4 regions of the Scandinavium sp. M-37 genome follow, and region 3 is predicted to be linked to each of the others. Evidence: predicted binding sites of a transcription regulator. Region 3 holds the regulator's gene; each other region holds the start of a gene.
The links. Region 3 encodes PurR, which represses purine synthesis genes. Its sites were predicted from a motif close to CANGCAAACGTTTGCNTG; they were not measured.

Region 1 (4,214 bases), on a different contig from region 3:
CCTGGCCTATCAGGAGGGCGATGCGTGGCGCCCACTCACACACGGCTTTATCCTCGGCGACCAGCGGCATTTCGCGTTCCCGGAAGTCACGACCCGCCGTTTACGGGTTCAGTTTGAATACCACGACGGTGAAGTCAAAGTGCCCACCATTGAGACTTATTCGCAGGCTACGACAATCCCGCCGATGCGGGTGGTTCAGGAGAGTATTGCCCCCCACCACCCGCGTAGCGATTTGCAGGGAGAACAGCAGTTGATGCAGACCTTCACCCTAACGCAGCCGGATTTACCTAAGCTCGATTTCTGGCTGTCTGAACGCTATGTCGATGCTGTGCCGGGGGATAATTTGCGTTTACGCCTGGTGGTGTTAGATGCCAGTGGCCAGCCTGCTCAAACGCTGTTTACCGCTGCGCTGCCGCCGTTTAATCTCCCTTCTCGCCCGGCGATCTATTCCCTGTTCCCGCGCCTGACCGGGCTGGATACCGCGAAACGCTATGCCCTGATCTTCAGTTCAGAAGGATCGACCTCACAGCTTTCGGGAAAAAACAGCTACGCTATCGCAGTCAGCACAAATAATCCTTACCCAAACGGCGAACTTCGCCATTCTGTCGACCTCGGGAAAAGCTGGCAGACCGATACCGGCCAGGATCTCCTATTTGCGCTCTATAGCAGTGCACTCGTCAAATGAGGAATGAAATCATGTTCAAAGCTGTAGCGATCGTGTGTGGAATGTTATTAGCGGGATGCGCCGCCCAGAGCGGCAGCACGCCGCCCCCTATGTCGCCGATGGACGAGTGCCGACAGGCGCAACAAAGCGGCGACACCACGACCATTGCGCAGAAGTGTGCGGCCATCATGCGGGACCAATAGCGCTGAAAACAACAAAGCCCACGCAAGGTGGGCTTTGAATCAACTGACAAATTCAGTACAGGAACGTTACGCGTAAACCGGGAAACGGGCGCAGATATCCAGCACTTTACCTTTGACGCGCTCAATAACCGCTTCGTCATTGATATTGTCCAGCACGTCACACATCCAGCCAGCCAGCTCTTTCGCTTCGGCTTCTTTGAAACCGCGACGGGTGATTGCCGGGGAACCGATGCGGATCCCGGAGGTCACGAACGGGCTCTTCGGATCGTTTGGTACGCTGTTTTTGTTAACGGTAATGTTGGCACGGCCAAGGGCTGCGTCAGCTTCTTTACCGGTCAGGTTTTTATCGACCAGATCGAGTAAGAACAGATGGTTCTCAGTGCCGCCGGAGACCACTTTAAAGCCGCGATCCAGGAACACGGCCACCATCGCTTTGGCGTTTTTAGCAACCTGCTGCTGGTAAACCTTGAACTCTGGCTCCATCGCTTCTTTCAGCGCGACCGCTTTCGCCGCGATAACGTGCATCAGTGGACCGCCCTGCGCGCTTGGGAACACGGCAGAGTTCAGCTTTTTATACAGATCTTCATCGCCACCTTTGGCCAGAATCAGACCGCCACGTGGGCCTGCCAGGGTTTTGTGAGTGGTGGTGGTGACAACGTGAGCATGTGGAACCGGGTTAGGGTAAACGCCAGCGGCAATCAGACCCGCCACGTGCGCCATGTCGACGAACAGGTAGGCGCCGATGCTGTCAGCGATTTCACGCATTTTAGCCCAGTCAACCACGCCGGAATAGGCAGAGAAGCCACCGATGATCATCTTCGGTTTGTGGGTCTGCGCCTGCTTGGCCATGTCTTCATAGTCAATTTTACCGGACTCATCAATACCGTAAGGGATGATGTTGTACAGCTTGCCGGAGAAGTTAACCGGGGAACCGTGCGTCAGGTGACCACCCTGCGCCAGGTTCATACCCAGCACGGTATCACCCGGCTGCAGCAGAGCGGTATAAACGGCGAAGTTGGCCTGAGAACCGGAGTGCGGCTGGACGTTAGCGTAGTCGGCGCCGAACAGCTCTTTGGCACGATCGATAGCCAGCTGTTCAACGATATCCACGTATTCACACCCGCCGTAATAGCGTTTGCCCGGGTAGCCTTCTGCGTACTTGTTGGTTAACTGAGAACCCTGAGCCTGCATCACACGCGGGCTGGTGTAGTTTTCGGAGGCGATCAGTTCGATGTGCTCTTCCTGACGTACTTTTTCCTGCTCCATAGCCTGCCACAGTTCGGCATCATAATCGGCAATGTTCATTTCACGCTTTAACATCTCGCTTCTCCTGACTCAGCTAACAGTAGTTTTACCGCTAAAAAAGGGGGCCCGTTTGGGCAACGGCGAACAGTATAACTGATAAGTTCTGTGATAACAGGTCTTGACAAACGATTTTACGCAAACGATTACCTACGCACCCGGCAAGGGTTTGAGCCATAAAGCCTCGCCCTGCTCAAGCGGATTTCTTTTCAGGTTTGTGATGCAAATTTTTCACCTGACAGCGAACCCTTTACAGGGTAGGGGTATTTTTATAAGATGCATTTCAGATGCATTATTAAGAATAACCTCAAAAGGACATTGCTATGCTCGACGCCCAAACCATCGCCACGGTAAAAGCCACCATTCCCCTGCTGGTCGAAACTGGCCCAAAACTCACCGCCCACTTTTACGAAAGAATGTTCGCTCATAACCCGGAGCTGAAAGAGATCTTCAATATGAGCAACCAGCGCAACGGCGATCAGCGTGAAGCGCTGTTCAACGCCATTGCCGCCTACGCCAGCAATATTGAAAATCTGCCTGCCCTGCTGCCTGCGGTGGAAAAAATTGCCCAGAAGCACACCAGTTTCCAGATTAAACCTGAGCAGTACGATATTGTCGGTGGCCATCTGCTGGCGACGCTCGACGAACTGTTCAGCCCGGGTCAGGAAGTGCTGGACGCGTGGGGGAAAGCCTACGGCGTGCTGGCCGGGGTGTTTATTCAACGCGAAGGTGAGATCTATAAAGATAACGCCGCGAAAAACGGCGGCTGGGCAGGCACCCGTCCGTTCCGGATTGTCAGCAAGACGCCGCAAAGCGCGCTGATCACCGCCTTTGAATTTGCCCCGGTTGACGGCGGTGCCGTGGCGGACTATCAGCCGGGTCAATACGTCGGCGTGTGGCTGAAGCCGGAGGGTTTCGCCCATCAGGAGATTCGCCAGTACTCCCTCACCCGCCAGCCGAACGGCAAAAATTATCGTGTTGCGGTGAAGCGCGAAAACGGCGGTCAGGTTTCAGAATGGCTGCACGATCAGGCGCGCGTGGGCGATACCGTGCATCTGGCAGCTCCGGCGGGTGATTTCTTTATGTCAGTCGATGCCACTACCCCCGTGACGCTGATTTCCGCCGGGGTCGGTCAGACACCCATGTTAGCCATGCTCGACACCCTGGCCCACCGCGTACACCCGGCGCAGGTGAACTGGTTCCACGCCGCTGAAAATGGCGCGGTTCACGCCTTCGCGCAAGAAGTGACCGCGCTGGGGGCAATGCTGCCGCGCTTCCGGTCACACGTCTGGTACAACACGCCAGCGGATGCCGACGTGTTCGACAGTCACGGCCTGATGGATTTAGCGGCTCATGAAGGCTCGTTCAGCGATCCGGCGATGCAGTTTTACCTCTGCGGCCCGGTGGGCTTTATGCAGTTCGCAGCACAACAGCTGGTGACGTTGGGTATTAGCGCAGATAACATCCACTACGAGTGCTTCGGCCCGCATAAAGTCCTGTAAGCCCCGGATTCACCCTTCGCAGGTCAAAAAAGGGGGTACCCGGGTATGATATGATTAAGACTTTCCTGCAGTCATATTTGGGCCCCTTTTTTATGCAACAACCTGTTGTCCTCATTGGAGAATGGCTGGTTTCGCCTGCCATTAACCAGATAAGCCGTCAGGGTCGCCAGCTTACCCTTGAACCGCGCTTAATCGATCTTCTGGTCTACTTTGCCCATCATCCCGATGAAGTCCTGAGCCGGGATGAGCTTATCGACAACGTCTGGACGCGCAACGTGGTGACCAGCCACGTCGTGACCCAGAGTATTTCTGAGCTGCGCAAGTCGCTCAAAGATGGCGATGACAGCAGCCCCGAATACATTGTTACGGTGCCCAAGCGCGGCTATAAGCTGACCGCCACCGTAATGTGGTGTACGGAAGAAGGGAAAGAATTAACCCCGGTCACGCCGACGGTTCTCCCAACGCCCGCCCCCACTGAATCTGCCGCTACCTCACAGCCGATGCCGTCTCCTACCGCGCCCACACCCGTGCCGGAAAAACGCC
Region 2 (4,214 bases), on a different contig from region 3:
CTGTACCGGCAGCTCAGGCAGCAGTTTCGTCACCCAGGTTCCGGCGCTGACCAGTAAACGTTTACCGGTATAGCTGCCGTCGGCGGTGTCGATAGTCACGCCCTCGGCGTGATGATGCACGGCGTTGACCGGGCAGTTAAACAACTGCGCGCAACCGGCTTCGCGGGCCAGTTCAACCCACGCTTTGACGGCGCGTTCGCTGCGCAGCACGCCCGATGCCGGTTCAAAGAGGCCGATGTAGTCGTCGGGGACGCGAATTTCAGGCCAGCGGGCCATCAGCGTCTGGGCGTCGAGTTTTTCAACGTTCAGGCCAAACTGTTCCGCGCTTTGAGCGACGTTCGCCAGGAACGATGAATGGGCGGGGCCGAGATTAATCACCCCGGTTTGCTCGAAGATCTCTTCCCCGCTGAGCTGGGCCAGCTCATCCCACAGCGTTTGCGCGCGTAGAACCATTGGGACGTATTTTTCACCTTCACCATAGGCATGGCGAATCAGGCGGGTATCACCGTGATGGCTGCCTTCGGCGTGCGGGGGCAAGTGCGCATCGGTCATCAGGACTGAAAGCCCGGCGCGGGAGGCATAATAACCGGCGGCAGCGCCGACAGACCCGCTGCCGATAATAATTAAGTCATAGTTCATGCGTATGTCCTGGGCATCTTCTTTATTAGCAGGGTAATTAATCTGTTTCTGTCTGACAAGGCAAAATAATAAGGCACCCGATGGGTGCCTGTTGAGTGAATTTTCAGCATTAAGCGCTAATGCCTTCGATACTCGTTTTCCTGGTAATCGCCGGATTCAATTTTGGCGATGCCCGCTTCTAAAATAGAAATAAACTGGCGGGCGACATCGGTCGTTAACCATAGCGTTTGACCGATTTCTGCTTCGTGCTGACTCGATTGTGTGGGGTTCTGGTAGTGCAGGCGCAGCATCAGCGCGTCGTAGCTGTCTACGGTACTGATGTCCCATCCGATGAGGGGATGGGTCTGGATGACTTCATTATTCTTTTCCATCATAACCCCTTATTAACGTGTTAAAAGACACTGGTTCGAGGTTCAATGCGTGTTTTCTGAAGCAAACTAATTATATCAACAACTAAGAAAATATTCGAATTTTTAGGTAACCCGCAACCTCTTTTTCCTCCTCATCCGTTTTTTTGAACAATAAAACGGCATTTAGTTCGTTATTTTTTAATCGCACAGCGATGCAATAAGAAAAAGAGCAAAAAAGGCGCAGAAAAGGAATAAAAAAGCCGGGGCGACCCGGCAAAAGATTACATAATGATGGAGCGTTTTTTAATCAGATAACCTGCTCTATGCAGGGTTAAACCAGTCGTCTGCGCTTTCCCAGGTTTCCTGAAGGATTTCGCTGATGCGGTCTTTGTCTTCTTTGGCACCGCCAAGAACGGTAAGATTATTGCCTGCGGCATAGCGCACGCTGACCTGGCCGTTTTGGTCAGGAAACTGGTCGTGAATACGGCGAGAAAGCTCGGTAGTTAGCGCATCAATAGCGCCAGCGGGTAGGACAGTCGTTTTGGCAATGGTCACTTCAATACGCATAATTTGCCCCCTGTTGAATATACTGGATATTTATACAGTCACTTTATGCATTTTACAACAGGGGACAGGTACTTATTTAGCCTTTGACGCTCCAGCGCACGGTTTCACCCGCCAGGAACGGGATCAGCGTGTCATCGGTCAGGGCGATACTCTCGACCACCTGGCTTTCAGTGCGCTCCAGTTCGATAACGCTTTCATTCACCGGCAGGCCATAGAAACGCGGGCCGTTCAGCGAGCAGAACGCTTCAAAGTGTTGCAAGGCGTTCATCTCTTCGAACACGGTCGCATAGCTCCCCAACGCCGTAGGGGCGTTAAAACAGCCCGCACAGCCGCAGCTGGCTTCTTTGCGATGACGGGCGTGCGGCGCGGAGTCGGTCCCGAGGAACGCACGCTCAAAGCCGCTGGCGACCAGTTCACGCAGCGCCTGCTGGTGAACGTTGCGCTTCAAAATCGGCAGGCAGTACAGGTGAGGGCGCACGCCGCCGACCAGCATGTGGTTACGGTTAAACATCAGGTGTTGAGGGGTGATGGTCGCGGCCAGCAGTTCGTTTCCGTCGCGGACGTACTCGGCGGCATCTTTGGTGGTGATATGTTCGAACACCACTTTTAGACCCGGCAGACGCTGACGCATCGGCTCCATCACCGTTTCAATGAAGCGTGCTTCCCGGTCGAAAATGTCAATATCCGCGTGTGTCACTTCGCCATGAACCAGCAGCGGCATCCCCAGCTTCTGCATCCGTTCCAGCACCGGCATAATGGCATCAATGCTGGTCACGCCGTGGCTGGAGTTAGTGGTGGCATTGGCCGGATAGAGTTTAGCCGCGGTAAACACGCCTTCGTTAAACCCGCGCTCCAGCTCGTTCGGGTCGAGCGTGTCGGTTAAATAGCAGGTCATCAGTGGGGTAAAATCGTGGCCCGCCGGAACGGCGTCAAGAATGCGCTGACGGTAGCTTATCGCCGCGTCAACCGTGGTGATAGGCGGCACCAGGTTTGGCATCACAATCGCCCGGCCATACACTTCACTGGTATAGGGCACGACGGTTTTGAGCATATCGCCATCACGCAGATGGATATGCCAGTCGTCGGGACGGCGGATTTTCAGTCGCTGGGATTGTGCTGTCATGGAAGGCTCCGGCTGGTTGAGAAGGCTATTTTTGCCGGGAGCTAAGGTTAAACGGAATCGTTTTCCTTTGCACTCCTTTCCGTGAAAAAAAACGGGCACCGAAGTGCCCGTTTCTAAAACAGTGTGATTAATTGGTCAGCGGGATGATGATTTCGCCAGGCTTAACCTCAATTCCTTTCGCGTATTTCTTCGCCAGAGCCTCACCTTCGCTGGCATCTTCACGCAGAACGTAGGCAGGCTGCGTGTTGAAGTAGCTGCGCAGCGACTGGTTCAGATAGGGCATCATGGTTTGCACCACCGACTGCATTTTCTCCGGCTGGACTTTGGCATCCACCACTTCCATTTCCTGCAGGAAAATCGCCCCTTTCTCTTTATTGAACACCGGCAGCGCTTTCAGTTTCAGGTTAATGGTCGCTTTCTGATTACCAAATAGCGAGGTCATATCCAGATTCGCGACCCCGTTAAGCGTGATTTTGTTCGGCTCTTCACGACCAATGGCGCTGGAGAGATTAGTCAGCACAATATGTGCATCCGCCACGCCCGGCAGGCCAATATCTTTGGAGAAATTGTTCCGCTTTTGCAGGGCCTGGTTAATCTCTTGCTCACTCACGGTGTACTGCGTTAGCTGATTACAGCCTACCACCAGGCCGCTCACAATCAGCGCGGCGACCATCAACAACTTTTTCATGGGGTTCCTCAACATGACGTCTTTGTCTCATCCTGACACAAAGCAGCATGCCCTGTCAGCCTAATGCGCACCAGCAGAATCCGCTGAATTGTTACCACTGTTAACATCAGGCCCCGGGTTCAACCATCCCGGTGGTGGCGCGTTTGGTACTGAATTGCCACCACAGCGCCAGGAAGGTGATGAAACCAATGACGCCGAGCATCGCCCACGGCAGCTCGGGCTGGTTAATGGCTTTGCCCGCATCAAACAGCCAGCCACCCCCGGCATAACCCAGGGCACCACCAAAGGCTAACCCCAAACGGCTGAAGCCCATATAGCTGCCACGCGCCCGTGGATCCGCCAGCTGGGCGCTCAGGGTTTCACGCGCCGGTTCAGCGATAATAGAGCCGATATAGAACACGCAAATCAGGGTGAACAGCTGTTGAAGATTGGCAGAAAGCCCGATCGGCAGCATCGCCACGGTCATGATCAGCAACCCGGCCATCAGACGGTGCTCGAGACGGAAGCGTTTCTCGCTCCAGCGAGCGATAGGGTAGAGCAGCGATAACGACAGCGTGGCTTCAATGGCGTACATCCATTTCACCGCCGCAGGCGTGCCCGCGATATCATTTACCATGATAGGCAACATCAGCATCACCTGCACCGCCAGCATGTAGTACCCGGTCAGGGTCAGCACATAAGTGACAAAACGTTTGTCACTCAGCACCCGCGAAAGGCCTTCGCGCACCGGCGTTTTGACCGTCGAGAGTTTCCACGCCGGGAGATACCAGGCGTTAAACGCGGCACAAAAAATAAACAGCACCGCGCCCACGCTGCACACCAGACGGAAATCATATTGCAGCAGCCA
Region 3 (4,214 bases):
AATCATCTGCCATTCGAAGTGGTGCAGGATCCAACTCCCGAGCAGCGGAGCCAACGCCGGGGAAAGCCCTACCAGCGGCATCACCGTCGCGAAAATGCGGTTAGTGCGCTCCGCCGGATAGTAATCGGTCACCATCGCCTGCCAGGTGACGGCAGCGGCACACACGCCGAAGGCCTGAATAAAGCGCAGCACCAGCAGCGTGGTGGCGTCCCTTACCCACAGCATGCCGATACAGCCGATGGCAAAAATGGCCAGCCCGGTCAGCAGAATGGGTTTCCGACCATATCGGTCGGACAACGGTCCCCACAGCAGCTGGGCAAACGCGAATCCGGCCAGGAACAGGCTCAGGCTGGCGCTAACGGCTGCCGCCGGTGTCTGTAAGTCATTCTGAATTACCGCAAAAGCGGGCAAATACATATCGGTCGCCAGAAAACCGAGCACGCTCAGGCCCGCTAGCCAGCATAAAAATCCTTTACCAGGAAGCTTGTTCATTTTATTTCTCGTCGCAGGTGTACATGGCAGCAGAGTGTAGGGAGTGCAACTTCGCTTGTGAAACGCTAATATTTGGCTGATGGAATCAAATTTTTTGTAGGCAGCCTATGTGGTCAGAATATTCGCTTGAAGTCGTGGACGCCGTGGCGCGTAACGGCAGCTTCACCTCCGCCGCGCAGGAGTTGCACCGTGTGCCTTCTGCGGTCAGTTATACCGTCCGTCAGCTGGAGGAGTGGCTGGCGGTTCCACTGTTTGAACGACGGCATCGCGACGTCGAATTAACGCCCGCGGGGGCGTGGTTTTTGAAGGAGGGGCGATCTGTTATCAAAAAAATGCAGATCACCCGCCAGCAGTGCCAGCAAATTGCCAACGGCTGGCGCGGCAGTCTGGCGATTGCCGTGGATAACATTGTTCGACCGGAGCGCACCCGGCAATTGATTGTCGATTTTTATCGCCACTTTCAGGACGTCGAACTGTGCGTGTTCCAGGAAGTGTTCAACGGCGTGTGGGATGCGTTATCCGACGGGCGTGTCGAACTGGCGATTGGTGCCACACAGGCGATCCCGGTCGGGGGACGTTACGCGTTTCGCGATATGGGAATGCTGAGCTGGAACTGTGTGGTCTCCAGCCGACATCCGCTGGCGCAAATGCGCGGTCCGCTGAGTGATGACGTGTTGCGCACCTGGCCATCATTGGTGCGCGAAGACACCTCACGCTCATTGCCCAAACGCATCACCTGGCTGCTGGATAACCAGAAACGGATTGTCGTGCCGGACTGGGAGTCGTCCGCGACCTGTTTATCTGCCGGTTTATGCGCCGGAATGGTGCCTACGCACTTTGCCCGACCGTACATCGATAGCGGTGAGTGGGTGGCGCTGGAACTGGAAAATCCGTTCCCGGATGCGGCGTGTTGCCTGACCTGGCAACAAAATGATATGTCACCAGCGTTAAGCTGGCTGCTGGACTATCTGGGGGACAGCGAAACGCTGAATAAAGAGTGGTTGCAGGAGCCGGAATAACCGGCCCCTGAGAGGTGATTAGCGGCGATAGTCGCGGAACGGACCGTCGGCCACCGAGCGGCGTTCGATCAGACGCGGATGCACCTCAATCGACTGCGACTCTTCACGTTTGTTGACGATCCTGTCGAGCAGCATGTCGAAAGCGGCTTCGCCCAGCGAATCTTTTGGCTGGTGAATGGTGGTTAACGCTGGGGTAAAGAACCGGGCGTTGCGCACATTGTCGTAACCGATAACGGAGATATCTTGCGGCACGCGTAAACCCATCTCGTCAGCGGCACACAAGGCACCCATCGCCATGATGTCGCCGCCGCAGAAGACGGCGGTAGGGCGCGGCTGTTGCGCAAGGATCTGCTGCATTGCGCGATAACCAGATTCCGGCTCGAAGTCGCCCTGCACGATCCAGTTTTCAGGCACGTTAATCTGCGCTTCTTCCATCGCTTTCATAAAGCCCGCCAGACGACCCGCCCCGGTGTTGCGCTCCATTGGGCCAGGGATCGCCCCAATTTCTCGGTGACCGCGTTCGACCAGATAACGTCCGGCCAGATAGCCGCCCTGGAAAGCGTTATCAATCACGGAGTCGGTAAAATCGGCTTTTGATTCTCCCCAGTCCATTACCACCATCGGAATGTGGCGATACTCTTCCAGCATGTCGAGTACCGACTGCGGGTACTCAGAACACATCACCAGCAGACCATCGACGCGTTTTTGCGCCATCATCGACAGATACGCCTGCTGCTTTTCGAGGTTATTCCAGGCGTTACCCAGAATCAGGGTATAGCCTTTTTCGAAGCAGCTTTTCTCAACGGCTTCAATGATCTCGGCAAAATAAGCGGCTTCGCTGCTGGTCGCCAGCAGGCCAATAGTCTTGGTGTGATTGACCTTCAGGCTGCGCGCCACGGCGCTTGGCGAGTAGTGCAGCTCTTTGATGGCTGCCCATACCGCGTTGCGGGTTTCTTCCGCTACGAAGCGAGTCTTGTTAATTACATGTGATACAGTTGTAGTGGAAACGTTTGCGCGTTTCGCTACATCTTTAATTGTTGCCATTCGTTCTCACTCCAGACCCTTTCCTTACGCCTGATTATCGACACGAAAACGTTTGCCTTTACACACCCTGGATACAATTCATTTGAATTGCGGTACGCCGGGAAACGACACAGAACGACGGGAGGGGGTCAATGGCTGCTACGCTTTTAAATTAGCGTGGAATTTTGTCTGATTCTTACGGAAAGGGAAAGAGAAAAATCGTTATGCGCCGAAAACCTGCGAGATTTTTGCGTATGATTGTGCAAAAATGAGCAGGCTCACTTTTGTTGTGGGGATTAAAAGGAGAAAAATTGATGAGTACCGACCTGAAGCTCTCTTTAATGACGACCGTAATTGCTCTGGCCGTGATCGTGGCCGCCGGGCTGACCGCCGTACTGCACTGATTTACCCGGAGGGAGAGACCTCTTCCTCCTTCACATATCCCTTCTGATTGTTATCAAATTCGCAAAAAACTTTTGCCATTTTGTTTACTTCTGTTTTTTTGTGATTGATGTCATGCTTTTGACTTCTGTTTTTGCACCATCTCCCTTCCTGGAGGATGGCTGACCGGAGTCGTTACATGAAAATCAATTTTCCCCTGCTGGCCTTAGCGATAGGGGCGTTTGCCATAGGCACCACGGAGTTTTCGCCGATGGGCCTGCTGCCGGTGATTGCCAAAGGCGTCGATGTCTCTATTCCCGTGGCGGGAATGCTGATCAGTGCTTATGCCATTGGTGTGATGGTCGGTGCACCGCTGATGACGCTGCTGCTCTCCCATCGCGCACGGCGTAATGCGCTTATTTTCCTGATGGCGATTTTCACTCTCGGTAATGTGCTCTCGGCTATCGCGCCGGATTACACCACGCTGCTGCTGTCGCGCATTATTACCAGCCTGAACCACGGGGCATTCTTTGGACTTGGCTCGGTAGTGGCCGCCAGCGTTGTGCCGAAACACAAACAGGCTAGCGCGGTGGCAACCATGTTTATGGGGTTGACTGTCGCCAACATCGGCGGGGTTCCGGCGGCAACCTGGCTCGGGGAAACCATCGGCTGGCGGATGTCGTTCCTGGCAACGGCTGGTCTGGGCCTGGTGGCGATGCTCAGTCTGTGGTTCTCACTGCCAAAAGGTAGCAGCGGTGAACGCCCGAATGTGAAACAGGAACTGTCGGTGCTGATGCGTCCACAGGTGCTGACGGCCCTGTTGACCACCGTGCTCGGCGCAGGCGCGATGTTCACCCTGTACACCTACATTTCGCCAGTGCTGCATACCCTGACGTCGGCATCTCCGCTGTTTATTACCGCGATGCTGGTATTGATTGGGGTTGGTTTCTCGCTGGGTAACTATCTGGGCGGCAAGTTTGCCGACCGTTCGGTGACCGGCACGCTGAAAGGCTTCTTGTTGCTGCTGATTGTTATCATGGTGTCGATTCCATGGCTGGCGCAGAGCGAAATTGGCGCGGCCGTGAGCATGGTTGTCTGGGGTGCCGCGACCTTCGCGGTGGTGCCTCCGTTGCAAATGCGCGTTATGCGCGTGGCCCATGAAGCGCCTGGCCTGTCGTCATCGGTGAATATCGGGGCGTTCAATCTGGGGAATGCGCTGGGCGCGGCCGCGGGCGGGGCGGTAATTTCCGGCGGTCTCGGCTACAGCTTTGTGCCGGTGATGGGCGCGATTATTGCCGG
Region 4 (4,214 bases), on a different contig from region 3:
AGGCGGCTGGCATCACGGGCGGAAAAACCCTCGGCCTGGCGGGCTGGAAGCTGTTTACCGGCGTGAACGACAACCCCCGGCAGATGTTCGACATCCCGTCGTTTATCGTCGACGCTATCCGTGATGCGGCCCCGGGGGCCGAGTTGCGCAATGCGACTGGGGTGTTTATCTCTCCGGCTTCTGGCGCACGCGTTATCAATAATGCCAATGAACTGGCGCATTATGAATACGGGGCCAATCTGGCGTCGACGGCTATTCTCCGCGCACTGAATGCCGTTGCGCCGGGCAAAACGGAAAAGCAGATTGCCAGCCTGCTGGCGGCCGACGGTCAGCCGAATAACGTGGTGATGATTGCCGCCACCGGGGAGCGTTTCGCCCATGCGAATCTTTACCCCGGAGATAAAACGGTGCAGCTGGGGGATAAATTTTCACTGACCACCAGTTATAAAGGTGGGCTGAGCAGCCGGGGCGCTTACGTGGTTGAATCTGCGGCACAGTTACCCGACGCGGTCAGCGATTATCTTGAGATAGTGGCTATTCCCTATTTTCGAGCGGTGGTGGCGTGGCTGGAAAACATTCGCCCGGGAATGACCGGCGGCGAGCTGTATCAGCTAATCGAAAATGTGTTACCGAAGGTGGACTATCACTGGCATCTGAATCCGGGGCATCTGGTGGCGGATGAAGAGTGGCTGTGCTCCCCGGTGTCAGCCGATTCCGCTATCCCACTTGCCAGCGGGATGCTGCTGCAAATTGATATCATTCCTTCCCGACCCGGCTACGGTGGAGCGAGCATCGAAGATACGGTAGCGCTGGCGGATGAGGCGTTGCGAGCACAACTTGCTGCTGATTATCCGCAACTGTGGGCACGAGTTCAGGCGAGAAGGGCGTTTATTGAACGTGAAGTGGGCATTCGCTTGCCGGAATGCGTGCTGCCGTTTTCCAATACCGTGGGATATCTGCGGCCTTGGCTGCTGGACCCCACTCGGGCGCTCAGCTGTATGTAACGCCCGGTGGCGCTAACGGCTTACCGGGTCTACAACGGGGCCTATGGCAGAGCATAAACTCGAACGTAGGCCCGGCAAGCAAGCGCTGCCGGGCTTTCAGCATCAGAAGTTGTAACCCACAACCAGATAACCACCCCAGCCAGTAGAACGAACGCTGAAGTCGCCGTCGCCGAAGTTCAGGCTTGCGTCGTCATTCCACTGGCCACCGTTGTGCCAGTAACGTGCGACTACCGAGTAGTGCCAGTGATCGTAGTTCAGCGCCAGGATGTGGCTGGACGCGATGGAGTTATTGGTACGCGCTTTCTTACCATTCAGGTCGCGGAAATCTTCGTTGCCGAGATCTGAACCCCAGTCAAAGTTGGTGAAGCCGATATAGCTCAGCTGGCCGCCCCACAGTTGGGTGATCGGCACAAAGTATTTCACCTTGAAGCGGTAACCGTCCCACTCGTTTTCGTTCGCAGCACCGTAGTTCTGCCACTGGTATTTGGCATACACGTTCAGAGACAGACTCATCGGCAGACCGGTATCAATATCGGTACCCAGACCCATGTACCAGGTGCTTTGCTTGCTGGCATCGTTGCCGTGCGCGCCCATGTCATAGATGTAGTTGTTCGCGAAGTACCACTCTTTGAACGGACCGAAGGCCAGGCTGGTGCCGGTCAGCTTATCAATGGAAAAACGTGGCTCAATTTCCATAAACATGCGTGAACCGTCATCCCAGATACCGGTGTCGTTACCATTACCCGCACCGAAGGTTTTTGGGATATCGATATAGCCGTAGAAGTCGAACCAATCTTTCTTGGCAAACGCTTCATATTCCAGGTAAACGTCATTATTGATTTTCGGTCCAAAACGGGTGTGGTAGCTGCCTACCACGTTGACGCTCTGGTGCCACCAGTCAGAGACATACTCTGGTTTGCTGTTGTTTTCAGCTGCACCTGCCGTGAAAGACGTGGAAAGCGCGAGCACTGCACCGGCTGCAAGTAATGTTTTTTTCATAATAATGCCACTTTTTGAAATCCCTTTCGGGGAGTGAAAAAAAACGCTGGGGCGTTTCTAAATGTAACTGTTTTCTGCGAGGCCTATTATAAGAATCATTGCTCACAAAAATATGTGGTGTTTCACAATTCTCTCAAGTACGTAATCGATTGCGTTCACGTTTGCGTACTTTGACGGCGGGAATTGTACGGATTATCGCGGATGTTTCCAGGGTTTTCTGAAAAACAGAAAGGATTGCTGCCGGTGTCGAAGGGTGAGTAAAGAAGAAGAAAGAACCGGATAACAGACGCTATCCGGCCACAATGGGTTACGGCGTATTCACAGGCTGAATGTCATGGACGCGAACAAAGACCGGTTGTTTCGGATCGCTGCCGCTCAACTGAAGCGGAATATCCACATCGCTCGGGGCAAGAAGGCTGGCCGGGGCATTAATCAGCTGATTTTTGACGTTCACTTCCTGATAGCTGTCGGTAGTGCCCTGAATCAGACCCCATTCTACGGTGCCACTAAACGCCGGGAGCGGATCGTTCGATTCGCCTTGAATACGCAGCGTAGCACGCATGCCGTCAGCATTTTGCGCGATATTCATCAGCGACATCCGCAGGGTGCCAATCTGGCTTTCCAGTCGCGCCGGAGTATTGGAGCCCGGTAACAGGTAAACGCCGCTGGCCGATTTGGCATTCAGTGCGTTTTGCTGGGTAATTTTTACCGTTTCCTGATTAAGCTTGGTCATATCCTGATTCAGCGCGCTGACGCTCTGCTGCATCTGGTGAACTTCTCGCTGCTGTGCACAGGCGCTCAGGGTAAACAGGCTTCCCAGCGCCAGAAGTCGAAGTAAACGTCGTGTCATCGTTAGGGTTCCTTACGGTATTCTGTCGAGAGTAATGGTAGCAGTATCGTTCGGGTTGCCATCGGGGCTTTGTCTCAAAATGACGCAGCCGGGTGGCTCGTGGTAAAATAGGAAAATGTGATTATTCATCGTCAGGACGCGCCATGCATTGCCCATTTTGTTTAGCCGTAGATACCAAAGTGATCGACTCCCGTCTGGTCGGGGAAGGCTCCTCTGTACGCCGCCGCCGTCAGTGCCTGGTGTGTAACGAACGTTTTACCACTTTTGAAGTGGCAGAACTGGTGATGCCGCGGGTGGTGAAAAGCAACGATGTCCGCGAACCTTTTAATGAAGACAAATTGCGCAGCGGTTTACAGAAAGCGCTGGAAAAGCGCCCGGTCAGTTCTGATGACGTCGAAATGGCGGTGAATCATATTAAATCGCAGCTGCGCGCTACCGGCGAACGCGAAGTGCCGAGCAAACAAATTGGCAACCTGGTGATGGAGCAGCTCAAAAAACTCGATAAAGTGGCCTATATCCGCTTTGCTTCCGTCTATCGCAGCTTCGAAGACATTAAAGAGTTTGGCGAAGAAATCGCCCGCTTACAGGACTGATCGATGCACGACGAAATGTACATGGCGCGCGCGCTAAAACTGGCGGCTGAGGGGCGGTTTACCACCCATCCGAATCCGCGCGTCGGCTGCGTGATTGTGAAAGACGGCGAAATCGTCGGGGAAGGCGCCCATTACCGCGCCGGGGAACCGCACGCCGAAGTCCACGCCTTGCGCATGGCGGGCGAGAAAGCCAAAGGGGCGACCGCCTATGTCACCCTCGAACCCTGCAGCCATCATGGGCGCACTCCGCCGTGCTGCGAAGCGCTGATTACTGCAGGCATCAGCCGGGTGGTCGCTGCCATGCAGGACCCGAATCCGCAGGTGGCGGGGCGCGGGCTGTATCGTCTGCAACAGGAAGGCATCGAGGTCAGCCACGGGCTGATGATGAGTGAAGCGGAAGCCCTGAATAAAGGCTTCCTCAAGCGGATGCGCACTGGTTTTCCTTATATTCAGCTTAAACTGGGTGCATCGCTGGATGGCCGCACGGCAATGGCCAGTGGTGAAAGCCAGTGGATTACTTCCCCGCAGGCACGCCGCGATGTGCAGCGTTTACGTGCGGAAAGCCACGCAATTTTGACCACCGACGCGACGGTGCTGGCTGATAATCCGGCCCTGACGGTGCGTTGGGACGAACTCAATGCCGAGGTGCAGACGCGCTATCCGCAGGAAAATCTGCGCCAGCCGATCCGCATCGTTATCGACCGGCAAAACCGCGTCACCCCTGAGCACCGCATCGTGCAGCAGCCGGGTGAAACCTGGTTTGCGCGC

Region 1: a site for PurR is predicted at 2,305-2,322, ahead of glyA (serine hydroxymethyltransferase). Genes of this name have one in related genera too.
Region 2: a site for PurR is predicted at 2,730-2,747, ahead of pyrC (dihydroorotase). Genes of this name have one in related genera too.
Region 4: a site for PurR is predicted at 2,142-2,159, ahead of ACG0Z5_RS11985 (nucleoside-specific channel-forming protein Tsx). Genes of this name have one in related genera too.

Annotation. Positions count from the first base shown of each region.
Region 1 covers NZ_JBIGIN010000010.1:92,671-96,884, forward strand. Annotated here, with positions in the region: gene ACG0Z5_RS09685 (hypothetical protein) at 1-685, shown strand, start outside; gene glyA (serine hydroxymethyltransferase) at 934-2,187, opposite strand; gene hmpA (NO-inducible flavohemoprotein) at 2,493-3,671, shown strand; gene cadC (lysine decarboxylation/transport transcriptional activator CadC) at 3,764-4,214, shown strand, end outside.
Region 2 covers NZ_JBIGIN010000008.1:128,544-132,757, reverse strand. Annotated here, with positions in the region: gene solA (N-methyl-L-tryptophan oxidase) at 1-639, opposite strand, end outside; gene bssS (biofilm formation regulator BssS) at 756-1,010, opposite strand; gene dinI (DNA damage-inducible protein I) at 1,311-1,556, opposite strand; gene pyrC (dihydroorotase) at 1,633-2,679, opposite strand; gene ACG0Z5_RS08685 (lipoprotein) at 2,807-3,367, opposite strand; gene mdtH (multidrug efflux MFS transporter MdtH) at 3,474-4,214, opposite strand, start outside.
Region 3 covers NZ_JBIGIN010000001.1:16,643-20,856, forward strand. Annotated here, with positions in the region: gene punC (purine nucleoside transporter PunC) at 1-492, opposite strand, end outside; gene punR (DNA-binding transcriptional activator PunR) at 600-1,511, shown strand; gene purR (HTH-type transcriptional repressor PurR) at 1,530-2,555, opposite strand; gene ACG0Z5_RS00110 (YnhF family membrane protein) at 2,849-2,938, shown strand; gene ACG0Z5_RS00115 (MFS transporter) at 3,115-4,214, shown strand, end outside.
Region 4 covers NZ_JBIGIN010000014.1:45,972-50,185, forward strand. Annotated here, with positions in the region: gene ACG0Z5_RS11980 (M24 family metallopeptidase) at 1-1,004, shown strand, start outside; gene ACG0Z5_RS11985 (nucleoside-specific channel-forming protein Tsx) at 1,107-2,003, opposite strand; gene ACG0Z5_RS11990 (DUF3251 domain-containing protein) at 2,311-2,853, opposite strand; gene nrdR (transcriptional regulator NrdR) at 2,997-3,446, shown strand; gene ribD (bifunctional diaminohydroxyphosphoribosylaminopyrimidine deaminase/5-amino-6-(5-phosphoribosylamino)uracil reductase RibD) at 3,450-4,214, shown strand, end outside.